Thiocapsa bogorovii: one gene and its partner. The protein of the gene in region 1 interacts with the protein of each later gene in a pairwise test. Links are inferred from orthologs where the notes say so. Each region holds a gene or a part of one and is shown in the gene's direction. Other genes may lie near its edges.

What was found.
Region 2: the proteins of ftsB (region 1) and ftsL interact in binary tests that used the Escherichia coli proteins (3 or more experiments, as listed by UniProt). The link is inferred for Thiocapsa bogorovii from one-to-one orthologs.

What each region holds. Positions count from the first base shown.
Region 1 is NZ_CP089309.1:4,310,586-4,320,604, forward strand. The notes cover bases 329-3,066. They hold ftsB (cell division protein FtsB), read left to right. Parts: upstream 329-1,412; coding sequence 1,413-1,721; downstream 1,722-3,066. Other genes in these bases: eno (phosphopyruvate hydratase), read left to right, coding at 329-1,351; ispD (2-C-methyl-D-erythritol 4-phosphate cytidylyltransferase), read left to right, coding at 1,718-2,428; ispF (2-C-methyl-D-erythritol 2,4-cyclodiphosphate synthase), read left to right, coding at 2,529-3,002; truD (tRNA pseudouridine(13) synthase TruD), read left to right, coding at 3,004-3,066. Outside these bases: more of eno, read left to right, coding at 74-328; more of truD, read left to right, coding at 3,067-4,080; LT988_RS19140 (MgtC/SapB family protein), read left to right, coding at 4,270-5,535; LT988_RS19145 (peptidoglycan-binding protein), read left to right, coding at 5,797-8,025; LT988_RS19150 (protein disulfide oxidoreductase), read left to right, coding at 8,015-8,656; LT988_RS19155 (sulfur globule family protein), read left to right, coding at 8,757-9,116; LT988_RS19160 (vWA domain-containing protein), read right to left, coding at 9,301-10,019. UniProt on the Escherichia coli protein: Essential cell division protein. May link together the upstream cell division proteins, which are predominantly cytoplasmic, with the downstream cell division proteins, which are predominantly periplasmic.
Region 2 is NZ_CP089309.1:2,041,353-2,051,565, reverse strand. Bases 4,357-7,288 are described here. They hold ftsL (cell division protein FtsL), read left to right. Parts: upstream 4,357-5,643; coding sequence 5,644-5,934; downstream 5,935-7,288. Other genes in these bases: LT988_RS09275 (peptidoglycan D,D-transpeptidase FtsI family protein), read left to right, coding at 5,921-7,288; rsmH (16S rRNA (cytosine(1402)-N(4))-methyltransferase RsmH), read left to right, coding at 4,709-5,647; mraZ (division/cell wall cluster transcriptional repressor MraZ), read left to right, coding at 4,357-4,706. In the rest of the region: LT988_RS09315 (BON domain-containing protein), read right to left, coding at 1-382; LT988_RS09310 (YraN family protein), read right to left, coding at 360-758; LT988_RS09305 (penicillin-binding protein activator), read right to left, coding at 755-2,599; rsmI (16S rRNA (cytidine(1402)-2'-O)-methyltransferase), read left to right, coding at 2,633-3,508; more of mraZ, read left to right, coding at 4,251-4,356; more of LT988_RS09275, read left to right, coding at 7,289-7,690; LT988_RS09270 (Mur ligase family protein), read left to right, coding at 7,687-8,931; LT988_RS09265 (UDP-N-acetylmuramoyl-tripeptide--D-alanyl-D-alanine ligase), read left to right, coding at 8,931-10,213. UniProt on the Escherichia coli protein: Essential cell division protein. May link together the upstream cell division proteins, which are predominantly cytoplasmic, with the downstream cell division proteins, which are predominantly periplasmic.

The sequences.
Region 1 (10,019 bases):
CCCACCGAGGCCCGATAGACTCATGCGATTCTCTTGAAGAATCGCTCCGTTGTTGTTTTTGGAGAGACATGCCATGTCCGATATCGTCGATGTCCGCGCCCGCGAGGTTCTGGACTCCCGCGGAAATCCCACAGTCGAGGCCGATGTCATCACCGCCGACGGTGCGATCGGCCGCTTCATCGTGCCGTCCGGCGCTTCGACCGGTTCGCGCGAGGCCCTCGAGCTGCGCGACGGCGACCGCTCGCGGTTCGGCGGCAAGGGCGTCCTGACGGCTGTCGCCAACATCCAAGGCGAGCTGCGCGACGCGGTCGTCGGCATGGAGGTCGGCGACCAGGAGGCGCTCGATCGCGCCATGATCGCGCTCGACGGGACCGACAACAAGGCGCGTCTCGGCGCCAACGCACTGCTCGGCGTCTCGATCGCCGCCGCGCATGCCGCCGCACAGGAGAAGGCGTTGCCGCTCTTCATGTCGCTCGCGACGGGGCCCTATCGTCTACCCGTGCCCATGATGAACATCATCAACGGCGGGGAGCACGCGGACAACAGCGTGGACTTTCAGGAGTTCATGATCCTGCCGGTGGGCGCACCCAGCATCCGCGAGGCGGTGCGCTACGGTGCCGAGGTCTTTCATGCGCTCAAGTCCGTTCTGCACGGGCGCGGATTGGCCACCGGTGTCGGCGACGAAGGCGGTTTCGCCCCCGATTTGCCCTCGAACGAGGCGGCGATCGAGGCGATCCTGGAGGCGATCCACAAGGCGGGCTTCAAGGCCGGCTCGGACATCTATCTCGGTATGGACGTGGCGGCGTCCGAGTTCTACGCCGACGGCAAGTATCATCTCAAGGGCGAAGGCCGCACGCTCGACTCCGACGGCATGACCGATCTCCTGCTCGAGTGGGTCGAAAAATACCCCATCATCACCATCGAGGACGGCTTGGCCGAGGGCGACTGGGACGGCTGGAAGCGCCAGACCGAGCGTCTCGGAGGCAAGGTCCAGATCGTCGGCGACGACCTCTTCGTCACCAACACCAAGATCCTGCAGGAAGGGATCGACAAGGGCATCGCCAACTCCATCCTCATCAAGGTCAATCAGATCGGCACCCTGACCGAGACCCTGGAGGCGATCGCCATGGCGCATGCGGCCGGCTACACGGCGGTCGTCTCGCACCGCTCGGGCGAGACCGAGGACACCACCATCGCCGATCTGGTCGTCGCGACGGGCACCGGCCAGATCAAGACCGGATCGCTTTCGCGCTCCGACCGGGTCGCCAAGTACAATCAGCTGATGCGGATCGAAGACCAGTTGGGCGACGAGGCCACCTATGCGGGTCGCTCTGCCTTCAAGTGGCTTTGATGTTTGGCAGGCAGGGGCCGGGCGCCTCCTTCCCCTGCTGTCGACACCGAAGATGCCGTCCATGCGCATCCTGATCCTCGTCTTGATCCTCTTGCTGGCTGGCCTGCAGTTTCGGCTGTGGGTCGGCGAGGGGAGCTTGGCCGAGGTGCATGGGCTCAAAAACGAGATCGCGGCTCAAGAAGAGGAGCTGGTGCGCCTGCGTGCACGCAATCAGGAGCTCCAAGCCGAGGTGATGGACCTGCGCGAAGGGGTCGAGGCCTTGGAGGAGCGCGCGCGTCGCGATCTGGGGATGATCAAGCCTGGCGAGATCTTCATCCAGATGATCGAGCGCAAAGCACCGGAGAAGACGCCTCCGGAGGCGAAACGATGAGTCCTTCACGTGCCTTATGGGCGGTGCTTCCCGCCGCAGGGGTGGGACGTCGCATGGGCAGCGCGACGCCGAAGCAGTATCTCGATCTCGCCGGCCGCGCCGTGATCGATCATGCGTTGGATCTCTTCGTGGCCGACGTGCGGATCCGGGGCGTCGTGGTTGCCCTGGATCCGACCGATCGCTACTGGGGGGCAACGGCCTATGCCGAGCATCCCAAGGTGACCCGCGCCAACGGCGGTGCCGAGCGTTGCCATTCGGTCCTGAATGCGCTCGATGCACTGGGTGCACGCGCCCATGCCGAGGATTGGGTATTGGTGCATGATGCCGCGCGCCCCTGTTTGCGCCCGGCCGATCTCGAGCGGCTGATCGAGGCCCTCATCGAGGACGAGGTTGGCGGCCTGCTCGGCATCCCGGTGCGCGATACCATGAAACGGGCCGAGCCGGACGATCGCATCGGCGCGACGGTCGATCGCGCGTCGCTCTGGCACGCCTTTACACCGCAGATGTTTCGTCTCGGCCGGTTGCGTGCCGCATTGACCGATGCGTTGGCCGCCAACCATCTCGTGACCGACGACGCATCCGCCATGGAGCGCATGGGTCACGCCCCGCGCCTGATCGAAGGTCATGCCGACAACATCAAGATCACGCGCGCCGAGGACCTCCCGCTCGCCCGCTTCTACCTGCAACAGCAGGGGCGGCTGGGCTAATCCAAACTCTCAAGAGCCTCCGGCCTCCGGCCTCCGGCCACCAGCGCGCGAGCGCACAGGTGGCCGGAGGCCGGAGGCCGGAGGCTGGAGGCTGTTGAACATGCTCATCGGTCAGGGTTTCGACGCCCATCGTTTCGGCCCCGGACGCCCACTGGTGCTCGGTGGCCTGGAGATCCCGCACGACCAAGGGTTGCTCGCGCACTCCGACGGCGATGTGGCCATCCACGCACTCTGCGACGCCCTGCTCGGTGCAGCCGGGCTCGGCGATATCGGTCGGCATTTTCCCGACACGGACGCCGCCTTCGCCGGGATCGACAGCCGCATCCTGCTGCGGCGCGTGATCGCGAGCCTCGCCGAGCGCGGACTCTCCGTGCACAACGCCGATCTGACCATCATCGCCCAGCGTCCCAAGCTGGCGACCCATATTCCCGAGATGTGTGCCCGTCTCGCCGCCGACATGGGCTGCGACCCCGCGCGTGTGAACGTGAAGGCGACCACGACCGAGCAGATGGGGTTTACGGGCAGGGGCGAGGGCATCGCGGCGAGCGCCGTCGTCCTTTTGGCGGACACCTGAGGTGTCGCTGCCGATCTGGAGTCCGGTCGACGCCCTCCCCGGTGCTTACGGCGCTCCACTGGCTTGCGGGCGACTGCGCGCTCGACCCGAGGACTTCCTGGTCGAGGAGCAGCTCGGGTTCGCCCCGGACGGCGAAGGCGACCATCTCCTCCTGCGGGTGCGCAAGACCGGCGCCAATACCGAGTGGACGGCGCGTCGTTTGGCGCGCATCGCCGGTGTGCCGGTCTCCGCGGTGGGCTATGCGGGCCTGAAGGACCGTCATGCCGTGGCGCTCCAGTGGTTCTCGATCCCGCGTCCGCGCGACGGCACACCCGATTGGTCGATCCTCGCAGAGGAGGGCATCGAGGTCCTGGAATCGCACCCGCATCGACGTAAGCTCAAGCGCGGTGCACTGGCCGGAAACCGTTTCCAAATCCTGGTGCGCGATCTCGACCCCGAGACCATACCCGGGCTCGACGAGCGGCTCGCGGCGATCCGCGTGCGCGGAATCCCGAACTTCTTCGGCGAGCAACGCTTCGGGCATGACCATTCCAACCTGGTACGTGCCCATGCCCTCTTCGCCGGCTCGCCCGGCCGTGTTCCACGCCATCAGTCCGGACTCTGGCTCTCCGCGGCACGCTCGCAGATCTTCAACGAGGTCTTGGCCGAACGTGTGCGTCGTGGCGACTGGGACAGGCCGATCGAAGGGGACTGCCTTCAGCTCGCCGGGTCCAACTCCTATTTCCTTGCCGAGACGATCGACGCCGCGACGATCGCGCGCGGCGAGGCAATGGACGTGCACCCGACGGGTCCGCTTTGGGGCAAGGGGGAGCTGCCCTCGCGCGGATCGGTCCGGCAGCTCGAGGACGCAGTCGGCATACGCTTCCCGACCTGGTGCGAAGGGCTGGCCGCCTTCGGTCTGGCGCAGGAGCGCAGGTCTCTACGTCTGCCGGTGGCTGATCTAGGCGCGCAGCGGGTCGACGGCGGATTACGGCTGACCTTCTCCCTGCCGGCCGGCGCCTATGCGACGACGGTTCTGCGTGAGATCGTCGATGCGAACGAGACCGCGGCGATCCGCGCGACACCCCAAACCCCTTGATCTAAGCTGACAGAGCAGGATCCAAGGGTTCGGTAGCTGCGGGACAACCGCGATCGGAGGGCTTTTATGCGTGGGATCCGGGCGCCTCGGCGCCGATCAGTGCACGATCTCGGGTACGGCTGGGGGTCCTCTCGAGTCCTGGCTTTAATGGCCACCCCCAAGCAACCCTAGCGGAGCCGAGGCGGTCACATGATCCTCGAGGATCACCAGGTCTTCGTCGGGCTGGCTGTCGCTTTGGCCATCGGTCTACTCATCGGCGTAGAGCGCGGTTGGAAGGAACGCGGCGCCGAGGAAGGACGACGCGTCGCGGGTGTTCGCACTTATGCGTTGATCGGGTTTCTCGGCGGGATTTCCGGCCTACTGACCGGACCTTCAGGCGCGTTGACGTTGGGACTGATCTTCGTGGGGCTTGCCGGAGCCCTGTCGGTTGCGCACGTCCTGGCCTACAGGCACGACGAGGATGCCGGTATCACCAGCCTTGTCGCCGGCTTGATGACCTTCTTGCTCGGGGCGCTTGCGGTGATCGGCGAGCTGGCCGCCGCCGCGGCGGCGGCCGTCGTCACGGCCCTGCTGCTGGGGTCCAAGCCGCTGATCCATCGCTGGATCCATGCCATGGAGCAGAAGGATCTCAAGGCCGGTCTTACCCTGCTGCTCATCTCCGTGGTGGCGTTGCCGGTGTTGCCGGATCAGGGGTACGGCCCATGGAATGCCGTCAACCCGCGTGAAATCTGGTGGATGGTGGTTCTGATCGCGAGCATCTCCTTTGTCGGTTATTACGCGATGAGGCTCGTGGGGACGCGGCGCGGGACCCTGTTCACCGGACTCTTCGGTGGTCTTGCGTCTTCGACCGCGTTGACCCTGCATTTCTCGCGCCTGGCACATGCTCGCGAGGAGATGGTCCCCGTGCTGGCCACCGCAATCCTGGTGGCCTGCGCGACCATGTTCCCCCGGATGGTGCTGGTGTCGAGCCTGATCCATCCGCCATTGCTGCCGCACTTGATCTGGCCTGCCGCGGCAATGGCCCTGATCGCCTACGGATTTGCGGCCTTCTACTGGCTGACTCAGCCGCGTGGCGGCGACGACGCGGACGCGCTTCTCGACAACCCCCTGGAGCTGAAATCCGCGGTCGGCTTCGGACTTCTGCTTGGCCTGGTGATGCTCTTGGCGAGGGGCATCGAGAGCTGGATCGGAGCGACCGGTGTCATGATGCTGGCCGCCGCCTCGGGGATCGCGGATGTGGATGCCATTACCCTCACGATTGCCCGTATGAGCCGCGACGAACTCGCCGTCGGCATTGCGGTCTGGAGCATCGTCATTGCTGCGGCCGTCAACAGCCTGGTCAAGGGGGTCATTGCGGCCTCGGTCGGTGGTCGCGCGCTGGGTGTGCGCATCACCTTGCCGCTGCTCGGTGCGGGTCTGGGCGGCCTCGCGGTCGCTTGGTGGACGCTTCTTTGATCGACGTCTCGCCGTTGCTTGTCATGTCGATCAGGTCGATCGGTGCGGTCGGTTAAACCCCGCCCGGTGCGGTCTGCGATGTCTTTGGATGGGATCGGCCCCGGCAGGCTTGACGACCGCTGGAATCTGCGCGGTTTAGCCGATAAATACATAAGTTATCTTAAACCGCGTCCCCGCTGATGGCCGTGGATGCGCCAAACGTCGAGTTCACTCGAAAGCCAGCATCTCCCTCTGGACGCGATTCAAAGGAGGCGATCGGAAATGAGCACGATGAAACAGTCCGGCTGCATCCGCAATCTCGTCGGTGTCGCGGTTTGGGCGCTGACCTCGATGTCGGTAGCCGCCTGGTCGGCGACCGCGGAGTTTGACGAGGAGTCGTCGAGCGCGGCGTCGGTGACCGATGCCGTCTACACGCCGGACGGCAGTGCGCATGAGCGCATGCTTGCGGCCTATCGCACGTGGTCGGAGACCCGATGGCGGGACTACGACCGGGCACAGGATATCTCCCCGCGACAGATGCTCGTTCTGCTCGAGGTTTCCGAGCGCACCGGGGCCAATCTCGGGCAGGCGCTGGCCACCGGAGAGATGGAAAGCGCCTATACCTGGAACGATCACGTTCGGCCCACGATCGCCGAAGGTCGGGTGGGTTCGGCGACCGGCGTCTGGCAGTTCCTCCCTGCAACCTTCCACGGCATCCTCGAAAAGTACGGCGACGAGTTGCTGAGCGCGACCGAGGCGAGAGCGGACCGCGAGTCCATGGACTTGGGAGACGGCCCTTTCTCCGACGCGCAGGTGCGTCGTTTGATCCGAGACGCGATCGAGGGTGTGCGCGATGCCAAGGACGAGGAGCTGCAGCTGCTGCGTCACAACTTCGCGGTGCTTGCCTTCGCCAAGCACTACCTGAGTGTGGATTCGGGGGCGACGACGCCCGAAGAGGATTATCTCTTTCATTTTCTCGGCGCCGGGGTGGGTCGACGGATCCTGGCGCTGGCGCGCGGCGAGGCGCGGGACACCCTCTGCGTGAAGCCCGTCGAAGAGCCGACGTCGCCCCTCGAGGAGACGCCGGGGGGTGGGCCATCAAGCACCGACATCGCAAGCCTGCAGCCGGATGCCGCGTCTGATTCCGCGCCGCCGGCCGCAGCGGATCTGAGCCTCGGCGCGGCCCGCGAGCGCTCCGAGCCGCTCGGTTTGCGGCGGGCGGATCGGCTATCCGCGTCCCGGCAGCCTGCGGATGTGACGATTTACGCGCGCCGGCCCTCCAACGATGTCGCCGTGTCCCGGCCTGCGCTGAGGGCTGCGGCCTATGCGCCCGCACCCTCCGTCGCGTCTGCCTTCGTTGCGCCGCTCCCGGTGTCGTCGCAGTGGGGTTTGCCCGCCGACTCGCCGACGGTCACGGGCAACCTCGGGATGTTCTACCGTGACGGCCGGGAGCAGACGCAACCCTATACCTGGGGCGAGTTCATGGAACATCTGGCCAGGCGCGTGCGGGCCGAGAGCCAACCGTCAATGGTGCGGGCCAAGTACGGTGTCGGGTTCGATTTGGCTGGTGGCGATATGCCGGAGCGGGCCTTCGATCCGACGAAGACGGTCGAGCCGGCGACCTTCAGCCACGGGCCGGACCGGCGCGTGACGGTGCCCATGGCGCTGGTGACGGGGCCGCTCGATCGAGACGAAACCCGTCACTATAAGGCGCTCCTTGCAGCACTGGTGGGCCGAGGTGAGGACACGCCGATGGAGACACTGCCGCCGCGTGCAGTCTCGGCACTGCGTCACCTCGGCTTCTTGCCTGCGAATGTGTCGGGGACCGACACGCGTGATCCCGCGGTGCAGAATGCCCTGCGCGCCTTCAGGGAAGCGGTCGGCAAGGCCGAGCCGGAAGACCCGGAGCATCGCCATCGTCTCATGCCGGCCGAGCGGATCGCGCTCGAGATCTACGATCGTCGCATCGCGCGTTATGCCGCGCTGCAGGCCGGCCAAAAGGCGTCCTTGGCCGAGGCGCCCGATCTGACTCGAATCAAGGGCCTGCCGAGCGGGTTGCAGCGTTTGGCTGCGCCTCACCTGGTTCAGCTGCAAACAGCCTTGGCCGAGCGCGAGCTCCTCAAACAGCCGACCCGGAAATCCGTTTGGCGCGACAAGAAAAAGAAGAAGCGCGTGTCCTACAAGACCATCCCGTTCGCGGGCAAGGTCGACGCGGCAACGCTCGCCGCGCTCGACGCCTTCCAGTGGCGCAACGGTCTGCGCAAGACCGGCGGCGCGTTGGATGCCGCGACCCTCGGTCTGCTTGGGTTGCCGCCGATGGGTGCCGAGATCTTCAGGCCCTTGTCCGGCCCTATGTGCTCGGTTCAGATCTGGGCGGGCAGACCGCCGATCTGCGGGATTCGCCGAGAAACGCAAGACCCGGTTGACGTTGCACGCATCGCCGGGCTCGCGGATCCCGCCCCGGAGTCCTGGTTCGAGGGCATCGTCGTCGGTCTGCCGCATGTCCGGTGAGCAGTCCCCGAGCGTCGCTGCTCGGCGATCCAAGCGTCTGCGCGACTGGGTCATCAACATCGCGCTGATCCTGCTGATCTTCGGCACCGTTCAATGGTGGACGGCGCGCCCCCTGGTCACCGGCGAGGCACCGCCGCTCGCCGGCGTCACCCTGGATGGACAGACGTTCGACCTTGACGCGCTCGCCGGACGGCCGGTGCTGGTGCACTTCTGGGCGAGCTGGTGTCCGGTCTGCGGTCTGATGGACGGCGCCGTTGCCTCGATCGCCGAGGACTATGCAGTGGTGACCGTAGCGATCCAATCCGGCGGTCCGGACGAGCTGCGACGCGACATGGCCGAGTCGGGCCATGCGTTTCCGGTGATCGCCGACCCAGCCGGTTGGATCGCTGATCGATGGGGGGTCGTCGGTGTGCCGGCCACTTTCGTGGTCGATTCCTCCGGCCGGATCCGCGATGCGGTCGTCGGGATCGCGACCCAGCCTGGCCTGCGTTGGCGTCTGTGGCGCGCCGGCACGAGGTCGCCCGATGTTGCCCCGGGGGCCGGCGGCATTCAGGCGGCCGGGATAGGCATTCATCTAGACGTTGCCGGATCTGGTTCATCAACCGCAAAGCGCAGCCCGAGCATAAATTAGAGCTTGCTAATTTAGTAATTTCTAATATACTGCTCGTCAGTGGAGGCCGAGACGGACTCCATGCTTGCTGCCAACAACATAAAACGATTCGGAGAATTGAATGAACAAGCTTGCTACTGCTGCTGCCATCGCCGCCCTCCTCGGTGCTTCCGCTTCCGCGTCCGCATGGTGGGGTCCGGGTGCCGGCGGGTACGGCCCGGGCTACGGCTCCGGTCTCGGCGATACCTTCGGCGACATGTTCGGCGACGGCTACGGCGACTTCAACTTCGGCATGAGCGGCGGCGGTAGTGGTCGTGGCTACGGTCGCGGTCAGGGTCGCGGCTACGGCTACGGCTACAACAACCCCTACTACGGCTATGGCGCGCCTTACTACGGCGGCGGTTACCCCTACGCCTACCCCTATGCCGCGCCGGTCGCCCCGATGGCGCCTGTTGCTCCGGCTCAGCCCCAAGTCAAGTAAGATCCGCTTGAACACCGATGCGCCTCGCGCGCATCGGTACGAAAAAGGCCAGGCGTTAGCCTGGCCTTTTTCGTTTTGTGCCTGAGATCTGCACGGCAAGCCCCGGGGACCGAATGGCGCTCGGGGCGCCGATTGTGTATCGTCTTCTCGTCCGGTCCCCACGGGTCCTCTGACCCGATGCGACTCAGCTCAAGAGCAGCTTGCGGCCGAACGGCTGCTCCGGCGTTGCGTAGGATTCGGGTACGGCCCAAATGACCGGCCAACCGGGGCGGAAACGTGCGGGGCCATCCAGATCGGTCAGAACCACGCCGATATCCGGCCCATGCTTGTCGGCTTCTTCGAGCAGGGGTGTGAAATCGGTCCCGCCGCCGCCGTTGAATTCGATGTCCCGCAGATCCGATCGTCCGGGCTTGAAGTGTGCGACCCGTTGCACCCGACAGTCACCGATCACGAGCACGAGCGATGCCTCCAGACGCCGCGTGATCGCCTCGATTTCGCCGGCGAAGCGTTCCATCAGGTTGTCCTCGACCGAGCCCGAGACATCGACGATCACCACCAATCGCGGTACCGACTTGGACGCGCTGATGCCGGGCTCCCAGGGCAGGCGCCGACCCGACCCCATCCTTCCCTGATTGGCGATGTAGGACCGGGCCGGCCTCGACCAGGAGAGAGCGGGCTGAATCGAGAGACCGCGTGCCAGCTGCGTGCGCAGGATCTGCTCCCAGGGCGTGCGGATCTTCGGAAGATCCGCGATCAGGGCGCGGAGCATGGAGTGCGCACCGTCTCCGGCATGGGCACGCAGGATGCGCTCGCTCCATTCGCGTGCCTGCTCGGCCTCCAGCTCGGGTTGCTTCTGCGCATCGGGTTGGGGGAAGAGATCGGCATGGGTCTCGGCGCCGAGTG
Region 2 (10,213 bases), 2.3 Mb from region 1 along the record:
GCGCCGCGGCCTCATGTGCAACCTCGGTCGTATCGGCCGTGCCGGTGAGCAATAGGGTACGGTTGTAGCTGGTGGATGAGATCTGGGAGCGTCCGCCGATATCGGGATTGCTCATCAGGGCGCTCATCGCCTCGAGCTCGATCTGCTGATCGTCGAGGATCACGTTTGCCGGACGTCGGTCGTGGACCGTCGCGGCGGTGCCGACGGCTGCTGCGCCGAAGATCATCGGCGCGCAGCCGGACAGCAGCGTTGCACCGAGCAGCAGTAGGGCCGCTGCGGTGCGTCGGTGCCGTCCGATCGCGCGCACGATCGCGCCGAACTGATCGAGCGGCGTCCGAATGAAGCAACTGCGGAGGGATTTACGATTCAACGGCAAAGGCATTTTTGATCCATTCGATGCGGTCTCCGCCACTGACCGCCACCACGTCGAACCGACAGGGTAACACGGTCGGGTGGGCTTGAAGATAATGGCTGGCGGCAGCCGTCAAACGCTGTTGCTTGCGTCGGTCGACGGTCTCCGCCGGGGATCCGAAGCGGTCCGAGCGTCGGTAACGCACCTCGACGAAGACCAACGTTTCGCCGTCGCGCATCACCAGGTCGATCTCCCCGAAGCGGCAGCGGTGATTGCGCGCGATGGGTTGCAGATGCCGGCGTTTCAGATACACCTCTGCGAGACGCTCCTTGGCGTCGCCGACGCCCCGGGTTCCGGCTGCCTCGTCCGTTGCCCCCGATGACGGGCGACGCTTCTCGCCGCTCAAGGGCTCTCCGAGGCCGGCGTGTCGGATGGCTCCCCAGCTTCGAGAACCCCCGACTCGCCGAAGCGTCCGAGCGCGAGCTGGCGCTGGACGCGGCCCAGCGAGTCGATCGAGAGACCTCCGGTTTGTCCCGGATAAAAGGCGCCCGGGTTCTTGGCCAGCGCGGGCAGCCGCGGGGTGATGCGATAGGCGTCGATCCCCATCGCGTAGAGACGGGCCAGCGGATTGGCGACCTCGAACGACGATCCGCTCAGGCGTCGCCGCGACAGTGCACCCTCTCCGCCACTGTTCAGCATCCAAGGGATATCGACGAAATACAGCCCCGCCAGCACGCGGTCGCGAGCCGGATCGAAGACGCCGGAGTAGACGTGCGAAGTGGACATCACCGCCATCGAGGATTTGCTGAGCCGGATCTGCGGATACAGCTTGTGCGCGAGCTCGTTGGTCGCAACCAGGAAGAGGACATCCGCCTGCGAGTCGCCGAGAAGCGTGGTCACCGTCTTCTGGAAGTTTCGCGCCGTCGGGCTGTACACGGATTCGGCCTCCAGTGTTCCGCCCAGTCGGCGCCATTGGTTGCGGAACGCACTGGCGAGACGTGCTCCCCAAGGTCCTTGCGGATACAGCACGGCGGCGCGCTTCAGACCCATTGCGGCGGCCTTGTCGGCGACCTCCGCGGCCTCGTTCTCGGGCGACAGCGAGAACTGAAAGAGATTCGCTGCGGGCTGGGTGTCGCGGGTCGTTTGGTTCAGGGCCAGTGTCGGCACGGCGAGTGCGGGGCCGGCTGCGAGGCTGTCCACCGATTCCTTCGCGAGCGGGCCGATCACATAGTCCGCGCCGGACTCCACCGCCTTTGCGTGAAGGACGCGCGCGCGCGAGGTTTGGGTGCTGTCGATGAAATCGAGCGCCGGTCGGCTGCCGCTGGTGTCGGCTCGGCTGGCGGCCTCGATGCCCTCCTTGACCGACCTGGCGGCGCCCGCGAAGCGTCCACCGCGCGGGAGCATGACGGTCACGCTCTCACCCGAGGCGTATCCCCCCGACAAGATATTGACGTAGGCTTCGGCCAACCCGGGATGAGCAGGATGGCCGAGTCGTTTGGATTGCTCTTGCCGATAGCGCGTCTGGAATGTCGCAGGATCCGCGCCTGCGTCGTGGGCCAAGAGTGCGATCTCCGCCCAGCCTTTCATTGCCCCGCTTGAGCTGCGTGCGAGTTTGCGCAGCTGATCGCTGCTCATCGTGCCTAAGGTCGTCACCAGAGAGACCTGATTCAGGAGACGTGCATCCTCGTTGTCGAGCAGGCGATCGAGCGCGATCAGCGACTCCGCCGAGGCGACAGGATCGTTGGCGAGACGCTGGGCTGCGGCGAGTGTGCCGAGCCGCTGGATCTTCAAATCCTTCGGCAGGGTCTGAACCTGCATGGACTGAAGACGCGGGATCGCATCCTTGGGGCGTCCATCCAAGAGGGCGAGGTCCGCCTCGATGAGCAAGAGCTGCTCGCGTTGACTGCTCGTGAGTGCCGGGCGCGAGATCTCGCCGATGGTCTGCTGCGCCTGCAGTGTGTCTCCCGCCGAGAGGAAGGTGCGGGCCGCCTTGAGCTGGAGTTGCTCGCGTGCGGGCGGCGTGGCCCCCTTCGCGATGTCCAGATACGCCCGGGCCGCCGCATCCGCCTGTCCTTGCGCGGCGAGCGCATCGGCCTGGCTCAGCGGCTTTCCTGCCACGGGCGCCAACAGGCGCGCCTCGTCCCGAGCTGGATCGATCGCGCATCCGGTCAGTGAAAGAGCAACGAGGAGGGCGATGATCGTTATCGGAGTGGACAGGGGACGGTGGTCAACGCGATTCTTGGGCATGATCCGTTCCGGTTCGAGACGTTGGGAGGCGAGGTGCAGCAGTCAACGGGGGTACTATACGTGGTCGCCACGCCGATCGGCAATCTCGGGGACATGACCGATCGGGCGCGTAAGGTGTTGAGTGAGGTCGATTTGATCGCTGCGGAGGATACCCGTCAAACACTTCGGCTGCTCACCCATTTCGGCATTTCGTCCAAGCTCGTGGCCTATCACGACTACAACGAAGCCGTTGTTGCGCCTCGGCTCCTAGCCGAAATCGATGCAGGCAGAAGCGTTGCGCTCGTCTCCGATGCGGGTACGCCGCTGATCAGCGATCCCGGTTTCAGCCTGGTGGCCGCGGCGCGCGAGCGTGGTCTGAGCGTTGTCCCGGTGCCGGGCGCCAATGCCGCCATTTGCGCCCTCTCGGCGGCGGGTTTGCCGAGCGACCGTTTCCTCTTCGTCGGATTTCCCCCGCGCACCCGATCGCATCGCCTGGCCTGGCTCGCCGAGCTCGACGAGGAGCGGGGTACGCTGATCCTCTACGAGAGCGGCAAGCGCATCCTCGCCACCCTGGTTGATATCGGCGAAGCGCTGGGCGAGTCACGGCGCTTGGTCCTGGCGCGCGAGATGACCAAGTATTTCGAGACCTTCCTCGCCGGCACGCCCTGCGAGTTGGTGCAACGTCTCGACGGCGACGCCGAGCAACGTCTCGGGGAGTTCGTCGTGCTCGTCGCGGGCAACGCCGATGCGGGCGATGCGGATCGGGCTGAAGCGGAGCGGGTTCTGCGCATCCTCGGCGAGAGCTTGCCGTTGGCTCAGGCCGTCTCGATCGCGGCGCGCCTGACCGGGGTGAAGAAGAACGCGCTTTACCGACTGGGTCTCGAGCTGAACCTGGCTCAAGGCACTGCCGCGACGGACAGTGGAGAGTGAGTAGTCGTGATGCGCCACGCGTTCGCGATCGACCGAGACCCGAAGCACCGGTTGGCGTTATACTTGCCGGCTGGGAGTCGGCCGGACAGTCGCGCTCGCCGTTCGCGGCGAGGGAGGAAAGTCCGGGCTCCATAGGGCAGGGTGCCAGGTAACGCCTGGGGGGCGAGAGTCCACGGAAAGTGCCACAGAAAAGATACCGCCGATCCCGTCTTCGTGATGGGAGGTAAGGGTGAAATGGTGCGGTAAGAGCGCACCGCGCTGTTGGCAACAGCAGCGGCAGGGTAAACCCCACCCGGAGCAAGACCAAATAGGGGGGCGTGCAACTCTGTGTTGCAGCGCGCGGCCCGCGCGTGCCCCCGGGTAGGTCGCTCGAGGCGTACGGTGACGTACGTCCCAGATGAATGGCTGTCCCCGACAGAACCCGGCTTACAGGCCGGCTCCCAGCCCCTCTCCCGGACCCTTCCATGGATCCGACCGACGGCAGCCGAACCGCTGCGCCTCGTTCCTCGCATCTCTTCTGCAAACCCTCTTCAGCTTTACCCGTTAGTCGCATGAAAATAAATGCATTAGGCGGGGATTATGCTGTGCGTGGGGCGCCGCATCTAAGTTGCTGTCTGTGAAGAAATAAAGCTGCATCTCGCCTTGACGATCCCATTGAGCACCTCTAAGATGAGGTTGAAGTGGGGGGAAGTGGGGAATTGGGGGAGTAGTCGCCGGGCGCAAGTCACCACGGGGGGCGGCCGTGTTTCGGGGGGTTTTCATTGTCAATCTCGACGTCAAAGGGCGTCTTGCGGTTCCTGCAAAGCACCGCGAGCGGCTCCAGTCGTCGTGCAACTCCCAACTCGTCGTCACCGTCGACCGCGACCGCTGCCTCCTGCTGTACCCGGAGCCCGAGTGGGAGCTGATCGAAGCAAAACTCGCTGCACTTCCCGCGTTCGACAACACGGCCCGTGCGATCCAGCGCCTGTATATCGGCAACGCACAGGAGGTCGAGATGGACGCCCAGGGCCGAATCCTGCTGCCGCAGTACTTGCGTGAATTCGCCTCGCTGGAGAAACGTGTGGCCTTCGTCGGTCAGGGCTCGAAGTTCGAGCTCTGGGACGAACCCGCGTGGAACGCGCGCAACGAGGCGGCGCTCGGCGATGCGGATATCGGGGAGTTGGCGACGGCAGCCGGGCTCGGCTCTTTGACGCTTTGAGTATTTCTTTGATCGAACAACAACATCTGCCGGTGCTGCTGGAGGAGAGCGTGCACGCCTTGGTCGTGGATCCGAACGGCATCTATGTCGACGGCACCTTCGGGCGCGGCGGGCACAGTCGTGCCGTTCTGGCGCGCCTCGGCGAGTCCGGTCGATTGATCGCGATCGATCGCGATCCCGAAGCGGTCGATGCGGGGAGCGAGCTTGCGCATGCCGATCGGCGCTTCACGATGGTGTCCGGCCGCTTCGGCTCGATCACCGAGCTGCTCGCGCACGTCGGCGTCCAAGGCGATCTCTGTGGCTTGCTGCTGGATTTCGGGGTGTCCTCGCCTCAGCTCGACACAGCCGAGCGTGGTTTCAGTTTTTCCTCCGAAGGTCCTCTGGATCTGAGAATGGATCCCACCCGAGGTGAATCGGCGGCGCAATGGCTGGCCCACGCCTCCGATGCCGAGATCGTTCAAGTCCTGTTTGATTTCGGCGAGGAGCGTTTCGCCAGACGCATCGCACGCAACATCGTTGCGCAGCGCGGCGAGAGCCCCTTGACGACGACGACCCAGCTTGCTGCGTTGGTTGCGAGGTCGGTACCGACGCGTGAGCCCGGCAAGCACCCGGCAACACGCACCTTCCAAGCACTGCGTATCCGAATCAACGACGAGCTCGAGGAGATTCAGGATTGCCTGCGCCAATCCTGCGACCTCTTGGCTGGCGCCGGACGGCTGGTCGTCATCAGTTTTCACTCTCTGGAGGATCGTATCGTCAAGCGCTTCATGCGTACGGAATCGCGCGGTCCCGTCCTGCCCAAGGGTCTTCCGGTGACCGCCGAGGAGTCGCGGGGACGCTTGCGCATCCTGGGCAAGCCGGTGCGCCCGTCGCCTGCCGAGGTCGCGTCCAACCCCCGTGCACGCAGCGCCGTCATGCGGGTTGCGGAGCGTCTTGCATGAGTGCCCGCCCGCTTTGGATTCTGGTCGGGTTGGTCTTGGCAGTGACCCTTTCGGCGATCGCCGTGGTGTACACCAAGTACCAGACGCGTCTCCATTTCAGTCACTTGCAGGAGTTGCGCGCTCAGCGCGATGCCGTCGACGTCGAGTGGAATCGGCTTCGTCTCGAGGAGGCAGCTCTCTCGACGCATGTTCGGGTCGAGCGCAAAGCCAGGGACCAGCTGGGCATGTTCAATCCTAGGTTCGAGGATGTGTTGATGATCGAGGAGGTCGGCCGTGTCTACCCGTAACCGTCGTGCCCGACGTCCGGAGCCGAGGCGCGCCAAGCCGAATCTCGCGCTGCGTCGCCGCCTGTTGGTCGGTGTCCTGTCGAGCGCCTTTGTCGTGCTCTCGGTTGCGGTCTTCTATCGCCAGGTCGTCGAGACCGACTATCTGCGCAGTGAAGGCGAGCGTCGTTATCTGCGTGTGGGCGAGATCGCAGCGCGCCGTGGCATGATCACCGACCGCAACGGCGAGCCGCTGGCGGTGAGCACACCAGTGGAGACGGTCTGGGGCGAGCCGCGCAAGCTGGTCGAGCGACGCGACGCGATCCCGCCGTTGGCCAGGGCACTGGGGCTCGAACCGAACGCGCTGCAGGAACGGCTCGATGCCACCGCCGAGCGTGGGTTTCTCTATCTCAAGCGGCGTGTCAGCTTCGAGGAAGCGCGCGCGGTGCGCCAAGTCATCGCCGACCACGATCTCGTCGGCGTGGACTTCGAGACCGAGTATCGCCGCTTCTATCCGGGTGTCGAGGTCTTCGGGCACGTCCTCGGATTCACCGATATCGACGACAAGGGCCAGGAGGGTATCGAGCTGACCTACGATTCCTGGCTCAAATCCGAACCCGGGCTGCGTCGGGTCATTCGCGACGGTCGACAGCAGATCGTTCAGGAGATCGAACAGGTCCGCGCGCCGCGCCAGGGCGCGGATATCGCGCTCAGTCTCGACCGTCGCCTTCAGTTCCTCGCCTACCGCGAGCTCAAGGCCGCCGTTGCCGAGCACAAGGCGGTCGGCGGCACGTTGGTGGCTCTGGATGTGGAGACCGGCGAGATCCTTGCGATGGTCAACCAGCCGGGCTACAACCCGAACGCACAGCGCGGCGGCAGCAGCGAGCGTCGTCGCAATCGTGCGGTGACCGACGTCATGGAGCCGGGTTCGACGATCAAGCCGTTTGTCGTGGCCGCCGCGCTGGAGCGGGGCTTGATCACGCCGAAGACGACGATCGCGACGCGGGGCGGGGTGTTGTCGGTCGGGCGCAATACCGTCAAGGACGTGCGCAACTACGGCAACCTCAGCGTGACCGGCGTGATCACCAAATCGAGCAACGTCGGCATCGTGAAGATCGCCCAGATGATGAGCTACGGCGATCTTTGGGGTCTTTACGATCAGCTCGGCTTCGGCCACGCGACCGATGTCGGCGTGCCGGGCGAGAGCCGAGGCGTGCTGCGGCATCATTCGACATGGCGCGTCTTCGAACATGCCACCCAGGCCTTCGGCTACGGCTTGTCGGTCACGGCGTTGCAACTGGCTCAAGCCTATGGAGTGTTGGCCGCGGACGGCATCAAGCGTCCGGTGACACTCATGAGACAGGATCCCGCCTCCCCTGCGCGTGCGGGCGAGGAAACCCGCGTCCTGAGCGCCGAAACGGCGCGCAAGGTAAGGGCGATGATGGAAACGGTCGTTTCCGATCAAGGCACCGCGAAACGCGCAGCCATCACCGGATATCGGGTCGCCGGCAAGACCGGGACGGCCAAGAAATCGTCAGGTCGCGCCGGCTACGGCGGCGGGCGCTATCAGGCCGTGTTTGCGGGCTTCGCCCCCGCGGGCTCGCCGCGCTTGGTGATCGCGGTGATGATCGACGAACCGAAGGGCAAGGCTTACTACGGTGGACTCGTGGCCGCGCCCGTCTTCCAGAAAGTGATGGAAGGCGCTTTGCGACTGTTCAATGTCCCTCCGGACGACCCGCAACCCTCGATGTTGCTTGCCCGACGCGAGGCCCAGCCATGATGGCGGATCGCCTCTTGGGCTCGCCGAACGCCCGCCCGGAGACCTTCGGCGTCATTGGGGCGCGGGGGAAGACCAGCGTTGCCCACGCTCTGGCGCAGGTTTTGGCCGTAGAAATGCCTTGCGGCGTCATCGCCACCGTCGGTCACGGGTTTCCCGGCGACCTCAAGACGACGGGCGACCCCGCCGCTCGCGGCCTATGTGCGACGCTCGAGGGGCTCTGTCTGCGCGGTGCCCGGGCCGTTGCCATCGAGGTCCCCTTCGAGGCGCTCGCGTGCTCCCGGGCGGAGGACCTTCACTTCACGCATGTGCTCTTCACCGGAATGGATGGAGCCGATCCGAGCGATAGGGGCGCGTCTTCGGATCGCGCCGACGCTGTCCTGCGTCTCTTCGGGTCTCCCGATCTGAAGTGGGCCGTCCTGAATCTGAGCGATCCTTTTTCGAAGACCATCCTGGATGCACTGCCGACGGGTGTCGCTGTGGCGGGTTTCTTAGTGGAGCGGAACGCGGCGCTCCCCGATGACGACGTCCTGCGCGCATGCGATATCCGGCTTCGTGCCCGAGAGATCGCGCCGATGCCGAGGGGTCTGCGGTTGTGCGTCGCCTGTGAGACGCGCGATGCCCATACCGAGGCGGATTTCGCTGTCGGTCTGATCGGTGCCTTCAATGCGAACAATCTTCTGGCCGTCTTGGCCGTGTTGCTCGCGCGCGGTCTTCCGCTCGAGCGCGCTGCGAGGGAGTTGAGCCTGATCCAGGGCGTGCCCGGCCGCATGGAATGTTTCGGCGACGCGCAAACACCGCTGATCGTCGTCGACGAGGCCCGGACACCGGCCGCACTCGAGACGGCGCTCGTGAATCTGCGCCGACATGGTCCACGGCGCATCTTCACGGTCTTCGGCTGCGCCGGCGAACGCGACCGCGACAGTCGCCCCGTCATGGGGGCGATTGCCGAGCGTCTGAGCGACGAGCTGATCCTCACCGACGATAATCCGCGCGGGGAGTGCGGCGAGACCATCCTCGCCGATATCCTCGCCGGCGTTGTCGATCCGGGGCGCGTACGGGTGAGACGCCGGCGCGCCCTCGCGATCCGCACTGCGATCACCCTGGCGGGCATCGGTGATGCCGTGCTGGTGGCCGGTAAAGGTCACGAGACGATCCAAGAGATGGGCGAGCTCAAGGTGCGCTTCAGCGACCGCGCCCAAGTCGTCGAGGCATTACGGGAATGGAAGGAGGGTCGTCGGTGATGTGGTCTCTCTCGGAAGCTGTTGCTCGCGCCGGTGGTCGTCTCGAAGGCGAGGATCGTCACTTCGCCTCGGTCGGCACCGACAGCCGTGCCGATTGCAGCGGCCAGCTCTTTGTCGCGCTGCGCGGCGAGCGTTTCGACGGGCATGACCATGTCGCCGCCGCCCGTGCCGCGGGTGCCGTCGCTGCGATGGTCGATCACCCGCTCTCCGTGGACCTTCCGCAGTGGATCGTTCAGGATACCCGCGCCGGGCTCGGGGCCCTCGCGGCGGCTTGGCGCGACCGCTTCGCCGGTCGAGTCGTCGCCATCACGGGGAGCAACGGCAAGACCACGGTCAAGGAGATGGTCGCCGCCATCCTCGGTCAGGTCGGTAGCGTCCGCGCGACCCGCGGTAATCTGAACAACGATATCGGGATGCCCTTGACCCTCTTGAGTGCCCGCGACGAGGACTTTCTCGTTTTGGAAATGGGGGCCAACCACCACGGCGAAATCGGTTACATGACCGACATCGCCCGTCCGGATGTCGCCCTCATCACGAATGCCGGGCGCGCTCACCTGGAGGGTTTCGGCAGTGTCGACGGCGTTGCCCATGCAAAAGGCGAGATCGCCCGCGGCCTGCCGAGCCACGGAGTGTTCGTCTTCGCCGGCGATTCCCCGTACGCCGCTCTCTGGCACGGACTGGCGGCCGATCGCCGCACCCTGACGTTCGGGCTGGAGGGTCCTGAAGATCTCCGGGCGGATCTCCGGGCGGATCGCTCGGCGATCCGGGTCGAGTGGAACGAGGCGGGTTTCAGCACTCATGTCGTTGCCCATCACGACGGAAAGGCGGTCCCGATCGCCCTGCGTCTAGCCGGCGAGCACAACGCCCGCAATGCCTTGGCCGCCGCTGCGACGGCGCTGGCGCTCGGGATCGAGCCGAGCGCGATCCAGGCGGGCCTCGCGACGCTGACGCCCGTGAAGGGCCGTCTCTGTCCCCGTCAATGTGGTGCGGCAGGCGTGATCGACGACACCTACAACGCCAATCCGGATTCGATCGCCGCGGCGATCCAGGTCCTCGCGGGACTGTCGGGCAGGCGTTGGTTGGTCTTGGGCGACCTCGCCGAGCTGGGCTCCGAGGCCGACGCCCTGCATCGTCAAATCGGCGAGATCGCGCGTGAGGCCGGCGTCGATCGTCTTTTCAGCGTGGGCATCCTGAGCGCGTCGGCGACGTCTGCCTTCGGCGACGGCGCACGCCACTTTACCGACCAGGGGGATCTCGTGCGTGCGCTTCGGACCGAGATGTC